2 regions of the Thermobacillus sp. genome follow, and region 2 is predicted to be linked to the other one. Evidence: predicted binding sites of a transcription regulator. Region 2 holds the regulator's gene; the other holds the start of a gene.
What was found. Region 2 encodes Rex, which represses fermentation and respiration genes when NADH is low (regulators of the CRP and FNR family bind a similar motif). Its sites were predicted from a motif close to TTGTGAAATATTTCACAA; they were not measured.
Positions count from the first base shown of each region.

Region 1: ric (iron-sulfur cluster repair di-iron protein) is a predicted target of Rex. The motif match lies at 2,766-2,783, and genes of this name have one in related genera.

Region 1 is NZ_QEWA01000062.1:743-5,977, forward strand. It holds gene C6W55_RS17260 (GNAT family N-acetyltransferase) at 1-357, shown strand, start outside; gene C6W55_RS17265 (P-loop NTPase family protein) at 373-1,005, shown strand; gene C6W55_RS17270 (NUDIX hydrolase) at 1,018-1,479, shown strand; gene C6W55_RS17275 (hypothetical protein) at 1,558-1,827, shown strand; gene C6W55_RS18300 (HAD family hydrolase) at 1,857-2,174, shown strand; gene C6W55_RS17285 (avidin-fold protein) at 2,108-2,452, shown strand; gene C6W55_RS17290 (HAD family hydrolase) at 2,477-2,692, shown strand; gene ric (iron-sulfur cluster repair di-iron protein) at 2,852-3,568, shown strand; gene C6W55_RS17300 (hemerythrin domain-containing protein) at 3,594-4,145, shown strand; gene C6W55_RS17305 (DUF488 domain-containing protein) at 4,137-4,532, opposite strand; gene C6W55_RS17310 (nitroreductase family protein) at 4,531-5,058, shown strand; partial or broken gene C6W55_RS17315 (aspartate/glutamate racemase family protein) at 5,055-5,235, shown strand, end outside.
Region 2 is NZ_QEWA01000033.1:184,153-189,387, forward strand. It holds gene C6W55_RS06960 (cell wall elongation regulator TseB-like domain-containing protein) at 74-601, opposite strand; gene C6W55_RS06965 (amidohydrolase) at 598-1,905, opposite strand; gene C6W55_RS06970 (redox-sensing transcriptional repressor Rex) at 1,883-2,542, opposite strand; gene dinG (ATP-dependent DNA helicase DinG) at 2,542-5,235, opposite strand, start outside.

The sequences.
Region 1 (5,235 bases), on a different contig from region 2:
CGCCCTCATCTGATAGAAGAAACCTATCTGAAAACGATCAGACAATTGCAGGACGAGCATGGGTATCGATTAATTGCCATATTTGAAGACGGGAAAGCCAAGGCTGCTGCCGGATTTAGAATCTGTAGCTCGCTGGCCTGGGGTAAGTATCTGTATGTTGACGATCTGATCACGGATGAACAGAATCGATCAAGAGGATTTGCAAAGTTGTTGTTTGATTGGCTCGATGAAGAGGTGAAAAAGAATGAGTGTGCAGGCATACATTTGGATTCAGGGGTACATCGGCATGATGCACATCGCTTTTATTTGAACAGGAAATTGAAAATAACTTGTCATCATTTTGAAAAGACCTATTGACGAGGTTCAACGGATATGAACACACGGGGCATCATTCTCGAAGGCCACTCCAATGCCGGCAAGACTTCGCTGCTCAGAGCATTGAAGAGATACCACGCCAATGACGAAGATTCAGAGTCGAGCATCGTGGTTCTCGGCGAGCATTATTCGCAGGTCTTGCAGAACGTCCAAGGAAAGCTGGTCCGGCTGTCAAGGGAACAGCATCTTGAACTGCTGAACAGCAGAGTCGAAATGCTGGAGAGCCTGAACGATTGGGCGAATTACTTGGGCCCGTGGCGCAGAAAATCCCGCGGGTTGTTCTTTATTCTCGAACGTTTCCACCTCAATCACAGAGTGGCTTTTCCGGATTTCGATGATACAGAAATTACAAGCATAGAGAAAAGATTGTCTGATCTCGGCGCCAGATGCGTGCTGCTCACGATCTCACCCGAAATCGTTGAAGAACGAATCAAAAGCAGAAACCTGGCCGAGTGGGAAGGGAAATCCATCCAGGAAGTCGAAAAAGCCTGCAAAGAATTGCTCGAAGCCCAGGACGCACTTCGGACGCATGCCGGCAAATCCCTTACACCCACACTTGAAATCAATACGGATGACAAGCATTGGGATGAATATGCGAGAATGATCATGGAAGACAGCGACTTTAGATGACAGGTGAAAAAAATGAGTGCTCGGCCAAACATCAGACTCCGTGCCGCGGGACTGCTTCAACGGGAGAACCGGATCCTGTTCCAGCGAAACAAGAAAGGCGATGCGTGGGTGCTTCCCGGAGGACGGGTGGAAGTCGGGGAAACGTCGGTTGAAACCCTCGAACGGGAATTCATCGAGGAACCGGGAATGCGTGTACACGCAACGCGGATTCTGTGCATGATTGAAACCTTCAATGCCTACGGGTACGAAGGGCTTCACGAAATCGGCATCTACCATGTGGTGACGGCTGACGACGAAACTCCCGTGAGCGATTCGCCCTTCAAGGGCAAAGATCCGACGGTGGAGCTGACGTTCAGATGGATTCCCGTGGACGAGATCGAACGGCACAAGATTTACCCCAGGGTTTTGAAAGACATTCTCACTAACTTGCCCGGTGAAATGAAATACTATGTGAACGACGACAAAGAAGTATGAAGCGGCTCAGGGGGGTACCGGTACACCGGCGACTTCGTCAGCCTCGTCGATCAGCGAAAAGAACCTATAAACAGGGAAATGAACGTCGAGTACACCTTGCAGCTCGAGAACTTCCATCCGGCCGAAGAGGTGTTCGCGAGATACAACAGCCAATTTCCTGAAGACAGCGGATACCGGCACGTTGAACTCACGAAGAGGACCAAGATTTACGAGTACAGCGGCAACGTCAGAGAAGCGGTTCCCGCGGAGAACCTTCGCCAATCCGGGAAACTCGAACTATGGATAACGCCGCATGAACAGTCCGACCATATGATCGAAGCGGTCGAGATTTACATTTTGAAAGATTGAAAAAATCCGGACCGGAAAGAAGGAGCGCCATGAAGTACAAATACCTGCTGTTCGATCTCAAGATCGGCATCACGAAATCGGTGCAGTACGCTTTGAACAAGATCGGCGACCGAAAGCACGATATCATAGGCGCGAACAACAACGGCATTGACTCGATCAGCGCCGGGTACGGCTACGGCAGTGAAGAAGAGTTGCGGGGAGCGGGCTGCACTTTTTACATCACGGAACCGCGGGAGATTTTGAAGGTGGTATCGCAGAAGCCGGGAAGCGGGGGAATCTTGTGGGCAAAATCGATTACAACGGCCGCACGTTCCGATCGGTGTCCAATACCGACAACGGCGATGTGAGCCGGGAGACGATCTTTTATTACTCGCAACAAGGCGATGTCGTGACGGCGACATATTCGGGCGGCGGGATTCTGGCCGGCAGCCTCATTGCCGTCGTCGACGAGCAGGGCGTCTTGGACATGCGCTACCTGCATGTCAATGACCGGCGCGAATTGATGACCGGGACATGCGTCTCGAGGCCGGAAATCATGGCCAACGGGAAAATCCGGTTGCACGAAGAGTGGCAATGGACCTGCAAGGACTTCTCGAAAGGGCGATCGGTGGTTGAAGAGTTCTGAAGATTTAACGAGGGAGAATTTTGAATGATCAAAGCTTTCATCTTCGACATGGACGGCGTCATCATTGACAGCGAACCGCTGCATTTTGAAGTGGATGAACTGACGGGCAGGCACTTCGGAGCCGACGTGAGCAAGGAATATCTCGAACGATTTGTCGGAATGACGAATCCCGAGATGTGGCGAATCATCCGGGAAGAACACGGCATCCCCCATACGGTCGACGAGATCATTGACATGTGAAGTCACCCGGGAGTCGGCTCGCGCAACATCCGCGGGAAGCGGCGGCATGTTAATTTTTGCAAACCCCATTTATTGGTGACCCATGTCACATTAATGAAGGCGCAAGGGCGGTACACTGATGGCGAAACCCTCAATCTTTCCGAAAGGGGAGGACGGAACATGGAAGAGGCGTTCAACGGTTCCGAACGGATCGGCGACATCGTGGCCGGATTTCCCGGCGCCGGCAATCTGATGAAAGAATACCGGATCGATTTCTGCTGCGGCGGTAACCGCACGTTGTCCGCGGCGCTGGAACAGCGGCAGATTGACAAGAAGGCCTTCCTCGAACGGCTGAATGAACTGTACCGGCAGGCTCAGGCGAAAAAGACGCAAGCAACGGACTGGCGCGAAAAAACGTCATCCGAACTGATCGACCATATCGTGCAAACCCATCATGCCTATCTGCGCGAAGAGCTGCCGCTGCTCAGCGAGTTCGTCGCCAAGATCTGGCGGGTGCACGGCGAAGCGCATCCGGAGCTGGAAATGCTGCATGACCGGTTCCATCGCATGAAGGAAGAGCTCGAGCAGCACCTGGTTGCGGAAGAGGAAGCGTTGTTTCCGCTGATCCGCAAGGCCGAACAGTCGGGAGCGCAAGTTGCCGCTGCGGAGGCGGCGAAGGCGATCGAGGAGATGGAAGACGACCACAGCGCGGTGGGCGATTTGCTGCAGGAGATGCGTGAGATTACGCGGGACTACCTGCTGCCGGAGGACGCGTGCCGGACGTACACCCTTGCCTTCAGGAAGCTGGAAGAGCTGGAATCGGACATGTTCGAACACATCCATCTGGAAAACAACGTGCTGTTCCCGCGATACAAAATCGCAAGCGATGCCCATTGAAAAACCTTGTGAAGGAGTGAACAAAATGGAACAAAACTCGCATCATTGCGGCGCGGCGATGTTCGGAGGACGGGGACCGGCGAAACTGTGCGAGCCGCTGGCCCGGCTGCAGCTCGAGCACGGACCGCTCCGGGAGCAGATGAACGCGTTCGCCCGGGAGGCGGCGGAGATCGGGCAAGACGGCGGAATCACGGATTGGAGCGGCCGGCTTGCGGAGTTGAAGCGGAAGGTGGACGCCTTCGTCAGCGAGCTGGATCCCCATTCCGAGCGCGAAGAAGGGACGCTTTTCCCGCTCATGGCAAAATACATCGGCAGGGAGACGGGGCCGATCGCGGTGATGGAATATGAACACGATCTGGCCAAGGCGAACCTGAAGAAGTTCCGCGAAGCCGTGGAACAGCTCGAGGGGGCGGTGGATGCCGAACGGGCGAAGGACATCGCGTCCTACGCGATCCAGGCCCACGCCGTCCTGACGGAACATTTCATGAAAGAAGAGAACGTGCTGTTCCCGATGGCGGAAAACATACTGAATGAGGAAGAGAAAGCCGAGCTCGACCGCGCCGTCGGATTAGCCTGAAGTCTTCGGATTCAGGCGGCGCTTGAGCCAGTCCCGCAGCACGACGGCATGGTTGTGGACGGGATCCTTCGCGGCATAGACGAGCGTGACGGTCTGCCCGCGGGCTGTCTCGCAGATCCGATCGGCAAGGCCGAGGCGAAGGGGATCTTCCGACAGTTCCCGCTCATAGCTGGAAGCAAACTCCTCAAATCGCTCCGGTCGGTGGCTGAACCAGGTGCGCAGTTCGGGACTCGGGGCGATTTCTTTCATCCATTCGTCGATGGATGCCGCATCTTTCGAAACGCCGCGCGGCCAGAGACGATCGACCAGAATGCGCACGCCGACTCGGAAGGAATTGGATGAAATACAAGATTCGGCTACAATGAAGAGAAAGGAGTTGATGCCCATGGATGTGTTGGCGACCATTGAGAAGCGCCGCGAGATCACGCAGTTCAAGCCTGATCCGATTCCGCGGGAGATCATGGACAAGCTGTCCCGGGCGCTGTACCTTGCTCCGAGCGGCAACAACCTGCCTTCCCGCGAATTCATCCTCGTCACGGAGAAGGACATGCTCCGAAAGCTGACGCCGACCACGCCGTATATGCAATGGCTCGAGCAGGCCGCAGGCGCGGTCGTCATCATCGCCGATCCGGCGCTTAGCAAGTACTGGCTGCAGGACGCGTCGATCGCCGGCGGGTTTGTCTGGCTGACCGCCGTGTCGCTCGGGCTCGGCGCCGCGTGGGGCGCGGTATATCACGCCGAGGATGCGGCCGAATCCGCCAAGCGTGAGAAGCATGTCCGGGATCTGCTGGGCATCCCCGACAAATACAGGGTCGTGGCGATCATCGGGCTGGGATACCCCGCCGTGGAGCCGCCGCCGAAAGAGATGTACCCGCCGGAGCGGGTCTTCCATGAGGAGAAGTTCACGTCATGAGAACGATCGGGCTCCTGGGCGGCATGAGCCGGCAGTCGACGATGGAATACTATCGGATCATCAACGAAGAGGCGGCGCGCCGGCTCGGCGGCCTGCATTCCGCGAAGATCGTGCTGTACAGCGTCGATTTCAGCGAGATTGAGGAGATGCAGCGGCGGGGCGATTGGGAAGCCGCAG
Region 2 (5,235 bases):
CGAATGGGCCGGCAATAACAGGCAAGGAGCGCCCGCCTGCGCCAGTTCAGGCGCGGCGGACGCTCCCCGGAGGTCAACCGGATGAACGCGCGGGCAGCCGGTAGGTCTCGATCGGACGGCCGTCTTCAAAGGCATAAAATCCATAGTAGTGACGCTTGACGTCACTTTCTTCCCTGCTGTAATAAACTTCCCAGATCCGCCGGCCTTCGGCGTACCCCGGACGGATGCGGATGATGGACGCATCCGGAAATGCACGAAGCACGTCTTGCCGCAGCCGCTCAACATCATAAGCCTCTTCCCCATGGACACTCTCGATCCTGTCCGCGAACGCCCATACATACAGATCGGCCCCGTCTTCCCGCTCGCCGCGGATAATCCAGACGATGTCGTCCCATACAAATTTGACCGCCGATTCGACTTTCGTCAGGCCGGCTTCCGCCTTCACCCGCCGGATCGCATCGCGCTCTTCCCGAACATAGTCGCTTCGGGCCCACTGAAAATACAGATTGAGCAGCATCAGCACCAGACCGATCCCGAGCAGGATGATGACAGCCCAACGCTTCGGCGTCATGAAGCGAATATCGGATTGCCGGCGCCTCATGTCGCCGAGCTCAGCCTTTCGAAGCGGGCGGCCGCTTCCGCGGCGATCCGTTCTTCGTCCAGCCGCGTGCAGGTCCGATTCCTCACGACTTGCACGCCGTCGACCCAGACGTGTTTCACGTCTCTGCCGTTGCCCGCGTAGACCAGATGGGAGATCAGATCGGTCCGCGGATAATAGTGCGGCTGGTCGATGTCGAGGGCCACAATGTCCGCCCGCATGCCGGGCTTGAGGCTCCCGATCTCGTCCGACTGCCAGATGGCCTTCGCCCCGTACACCGTTCCGAGCTTGAGTGCTTCATAAGCGGGCACCGCCGTCGGATCGCCGGATACGCCCTTGTGAATGAGCGCCGCGAGCCGTATTTCGTCGAAAACGTCAAGGTTGTTGTTGCTCGCCGCGCCGTCCGTGCCGAGCGACACGGTCACGCCCGCGCGGAGCATGTCCGGCACCCGCGCGACGCCGCTGGCAAGCTTCAGATTGCTCGCCGGGTTGTGGGAGACGGCAACGCCCCGTTCGGCGAGCAGCGCGATCTCGTCATCGTTCAGATGGACGGCATGCGCCACAAGCGTCGGCCGGCTGAACATGCCGAGCCGGTCAAGATGCTCGACCGGCCGGACGCCGTAATCGCGCACGTTCTGCTCCACCTCCGCGGCCGTCTCCGACATATGGGTGTGCATCGGCAGATCGAGATCGTGCGCGGCCTGCACGAATTGCTCGATGAACGCCGGCGGACAAGTGTAGGGCGCGTGAGGCGACATCATGACGCGGATGCGGCCGTCCGCCTTGCCGTGCCAATCCCGCGCGAACCGGATCGCGTCCTCGAGCTTGGCGCGCTGCTCCGCCTCGGAGCACAGGCCGATGACGCCCCGGGCCAGCACGCCCCGGAGGCCCGCCTGCTCGACAACCTGCGCCACTTCATCCATATGATCGTACATGTCGACGAACGCCGTCGTCCCGCGCTTCAGCATCTCGACGGCCGCAAGCGCCGCGCCGGCGCGCACATCTTCCGCCGTGAAGCGCGCCTCGAGCGGCCAGATCTTGTTCTGCAGCCAGTCCTGCAGCACCATGTCGTCGGCATACCCGCGAAGCAGCGTCATGGCTGCGTGGCCGTGCGTGTTGATCAGCCCCGGCATGAAGAGCAGGCCGCTGCCGCTGATCCTTTCCGCCCCGTCGGCCAGCGCGCCGGGATGCGCTTCGGCAAGATAGACGATCCGGCTGCCTTCCACGACCAGATGGCCGTTTACAATCGGCTGGCCGTCGTCCATGGTCAGAAACGTGCCGCCCTCAATCCACCACTTTGTCGTCATCGTGATCCGCATCCTTTTCCAAATAATAAGCAAGGCTGAGCAGTTCGGTCGTAAAATCGGCGTGATGAACCCGCACGGACGGCGGCACTTTCAGAATGGCCGGCGCGAAATTCAGAATGCCTTCGATGCCGGCGTCCGCCAGCTGGTCGGCCACTTTCTGCGCCGCCGCGGACGGCACGGTGATGATGCCGATCCGGATTTGCAGCGCTTCGACCGTCGCCTTCAGTTCCTCCATCGGCTGCACACGCATCGTGTTGATCTGCATTCCGATCTTGTCGGGATGGTCGTCGAACACTGCGACGATCTTCATGTTGTCGCGGCTGTACCGGTTGTAGTTGCAGAGCGCCTGGCCAAGATTGCCCGCGCCGACCAGCGCGACATTGATTCCCCTGTCCAGTTTCAGGATGTGCCGGATCTTGCTGATCAGGTAGGAGACGTCGTAGCCGATGCCCTTGCGGCCGAATTCGCCGAAGTACGCCAGATCCTTGCGGATCTGCGCGGGGTTGAGGTCGAGCTTGCGGCCGAGCGCCTGCGACGAGACGGTCTGCACCTCGCCGCGCGAAAGCTCGTTGAGCGCCTGAAGATAGAGCGGCAGTCTGCGCACGACCGCCTCGGATATTTTCGTCTGCTGCTTCATCACGCGGATCCTCCCTGCGTCGTCCCGGTTTCACTCAGCCACTCCCGAATGCGCGGCACAATCTGTTCGATGTGCATCGTCTCGATCTTGGGGCCCGGCAGCGAGTACAGAAAATATTTGCCGTAGCTCGTTTCAATGACGCGCGTGTCGTACAGGATGACGATTCCCTTGTCCTTCGCCGTGCGGACGAGGCGGCCGAAGCCTTGCTTGAAGCGGATGACCGCCTGCGGAATCGACAGTTTCATGAACGGGTTCTTCTTCTCCGCCGCCAGCTGTTCCGATTTCGCTTCGAGCAGCGGATGGTTCGGCGGCGTAAACGGCAGCCGAACGATGGCGAGACATGTCAGCGCGTCGCCCGGCAGATCGACGCCTTCCCAGAAACTGCTCGTGCCGAGCAGCACCGAGGCCTGCTGCTGCCGGAACCGGCGGACAAGCTTCGTCCTGCCGCCGCCGTCGATGCCCTGGCCGATGACGGCGATTCCCGCTTCGGCAAGCCGCTCTTTCAGCGGCTCATACACCTGCTTCAGCATCCGGTAGGACGTGAACAGGACGAGCATCCTGCCTGATGTCTCGCGCGCCACGTCGGCCAGCGATTCGACGAGCGCGGCAAGGAACGCCGGATCCGCCGACGCCCCCTTGATCGGCGGGAGGTTGCGCGGGATGACGACCAGCGCCTGGTCGCGGTAATTGAACGGCGACGGCAGCTGGACGGTCGCGAGCCGTCCGTCCGCTTCGAATCCGGACAGCCCGAGTTGTTCGGTCGCGTACTCGAACGATTTGTGCACGCTGAGCGTGGCCGAGGTCAGGATGACACTCCGCTTCGAATCGAAGAAGTATTGTTTGAGCAGTCCGCTGACATCGGCGGGCACGGCATAAAGATGCACCGACCGCGACTTGGAGAACGCGTTTGCCTCCAGCCAGTAAACGGTCCCGCCTTCCTCCAGCTTGACGAAACCGTGCAGATCGTCGCGGACGCGCGCCAGATCCTTCACCCGGCCCGCGGTGTCGACGGCCACCGCTTCGACCTCGGCGTCGTCGCAATGTTCCTTGATTTCCGCGAGCAGCTTGTCGAACGTGCGGATAATCTCGTTCAAGGAGGCGAACACGTTCGCTTCGGCCGTCCGCACCGCTTCCCATTCGGACGGCGGCTTATCGGCCCTGAGCCGCAGGACGCCCTGCCCGCCGTCGGCGTCGGGCTCCGGCTGCGCCAGCCGGTACAGCAGTTCGAACAGCTCGTCCCAGTGGATGCGCAGCTCGCCGAACACCGGGACGGCCTTCTCGATCGTTTCGATCCACGCTTCCGCGCGCGCATGGCCGGTGGACGCGATCTTCTGCCTGAGCTGGAAGATCAGCCCCGAGCGGGCATCCTTGCTCAGCCGCGTCAGCGGATGCATGCCGCTGTTGTAGGAGAGCTGCGTGCCGAGATGTTTGCCGGCGGCGTCATCCAAATGATGGGCTTCATCGACGATGAGGTGGTCATATGCGGGCAGCAGCCGGTATTCGGCGCGGATGTCGGTGAACAGCAACGAATGGTTTGTGATGACCAGGTCCGCATGGACGGCTTCCTGCTTCGCCCGGTGATAGAAGCAGTGCTTGAACCATGGGCAGGAGCGGCTCAGGCAAGAGTCGGCGTCGCTGGCGACGGTGTGCCAATATTCGGCGCCCCGGCCGCCGAAGTTCAGCTCTTCCTGGTCGCCGTGCTCCGTCTCGCCGAGCCAGACCAGCATCTGCGCCGTCGTCAGCCGGTCGTCCGCGGGCGCGATGTAATCACGCGCCGCGATTTTGCTCTCAAACTTGCGCAGGCACAGGTAGTTGCCGCGGCCTTTGAAGACGGACGCCTTGAACGGCAGCGGCAGCACCTTGGCAAGCAACGGCACATCCCGCTCGCGGATCTGTTCCTGCAGGTTGATCGTATGGGTGCTCACGACTATTTTCTCGTCATGGCGGATACCATAGAAGAGAGCCGGAATGAGGTAGCCGAGCGACTTGCCCGTGCCCGTGCCGGCCTCGATCATCAGATGGCGGCCGGATTCCAGCGCGTCGTACACTTCGCGGAACATGCGCACCTGCGCCTCGCGCGGTTCGTATCCCGGAACATGTTCCTTCAACCGGGCCAGCGTCTCTTCCAGAAACGTCTCGAAATCGAGCTCCCGCAGCCGTTCGGCCGACTTCGGGTCATCATGGCGCGGCGGTTCTTCGTCCGTCCATTCGCCGACCTTGAGCGCGAACTGGCGATAGTAACGGTAGCCGTTCGGATCGGCGGCGTTCAGACGCTGCCTGCGCTGAAGCGCATCGTGCACAATCCAGCCGAGATCGTCGCCATCGCCAAGCTGCGCGGCCAGCCGCTCCAGCGTCAGCAGCGGTAAATTGCGCAGTTTGTCCATGCAGGTCTTGAAGAGAAGGGCAGTCGCCATCGCATCGCTGTCGGCCTGATGATGGCGCTCATGCTCGATGCCGAGCGCTTCGGATACGGCGCCCAGCTGGTAGGACGGCTGGGTCGGATACAGCATGCGCAGCAGCTGCAGCGTGTCGAGCACCCTTCCCGTGAACGGCATGTAGCCGCACCGGTCCAGCGCCTGGTTAAGGAAACCGACGTCAAATCCGGCGTTGTGCGCCACCAGCACCGCGTCACTCAGCAGCGGAATGACCTCGAGCAGCACATCTTCCGGTTCGGGCGCTTCACGCACGACTTC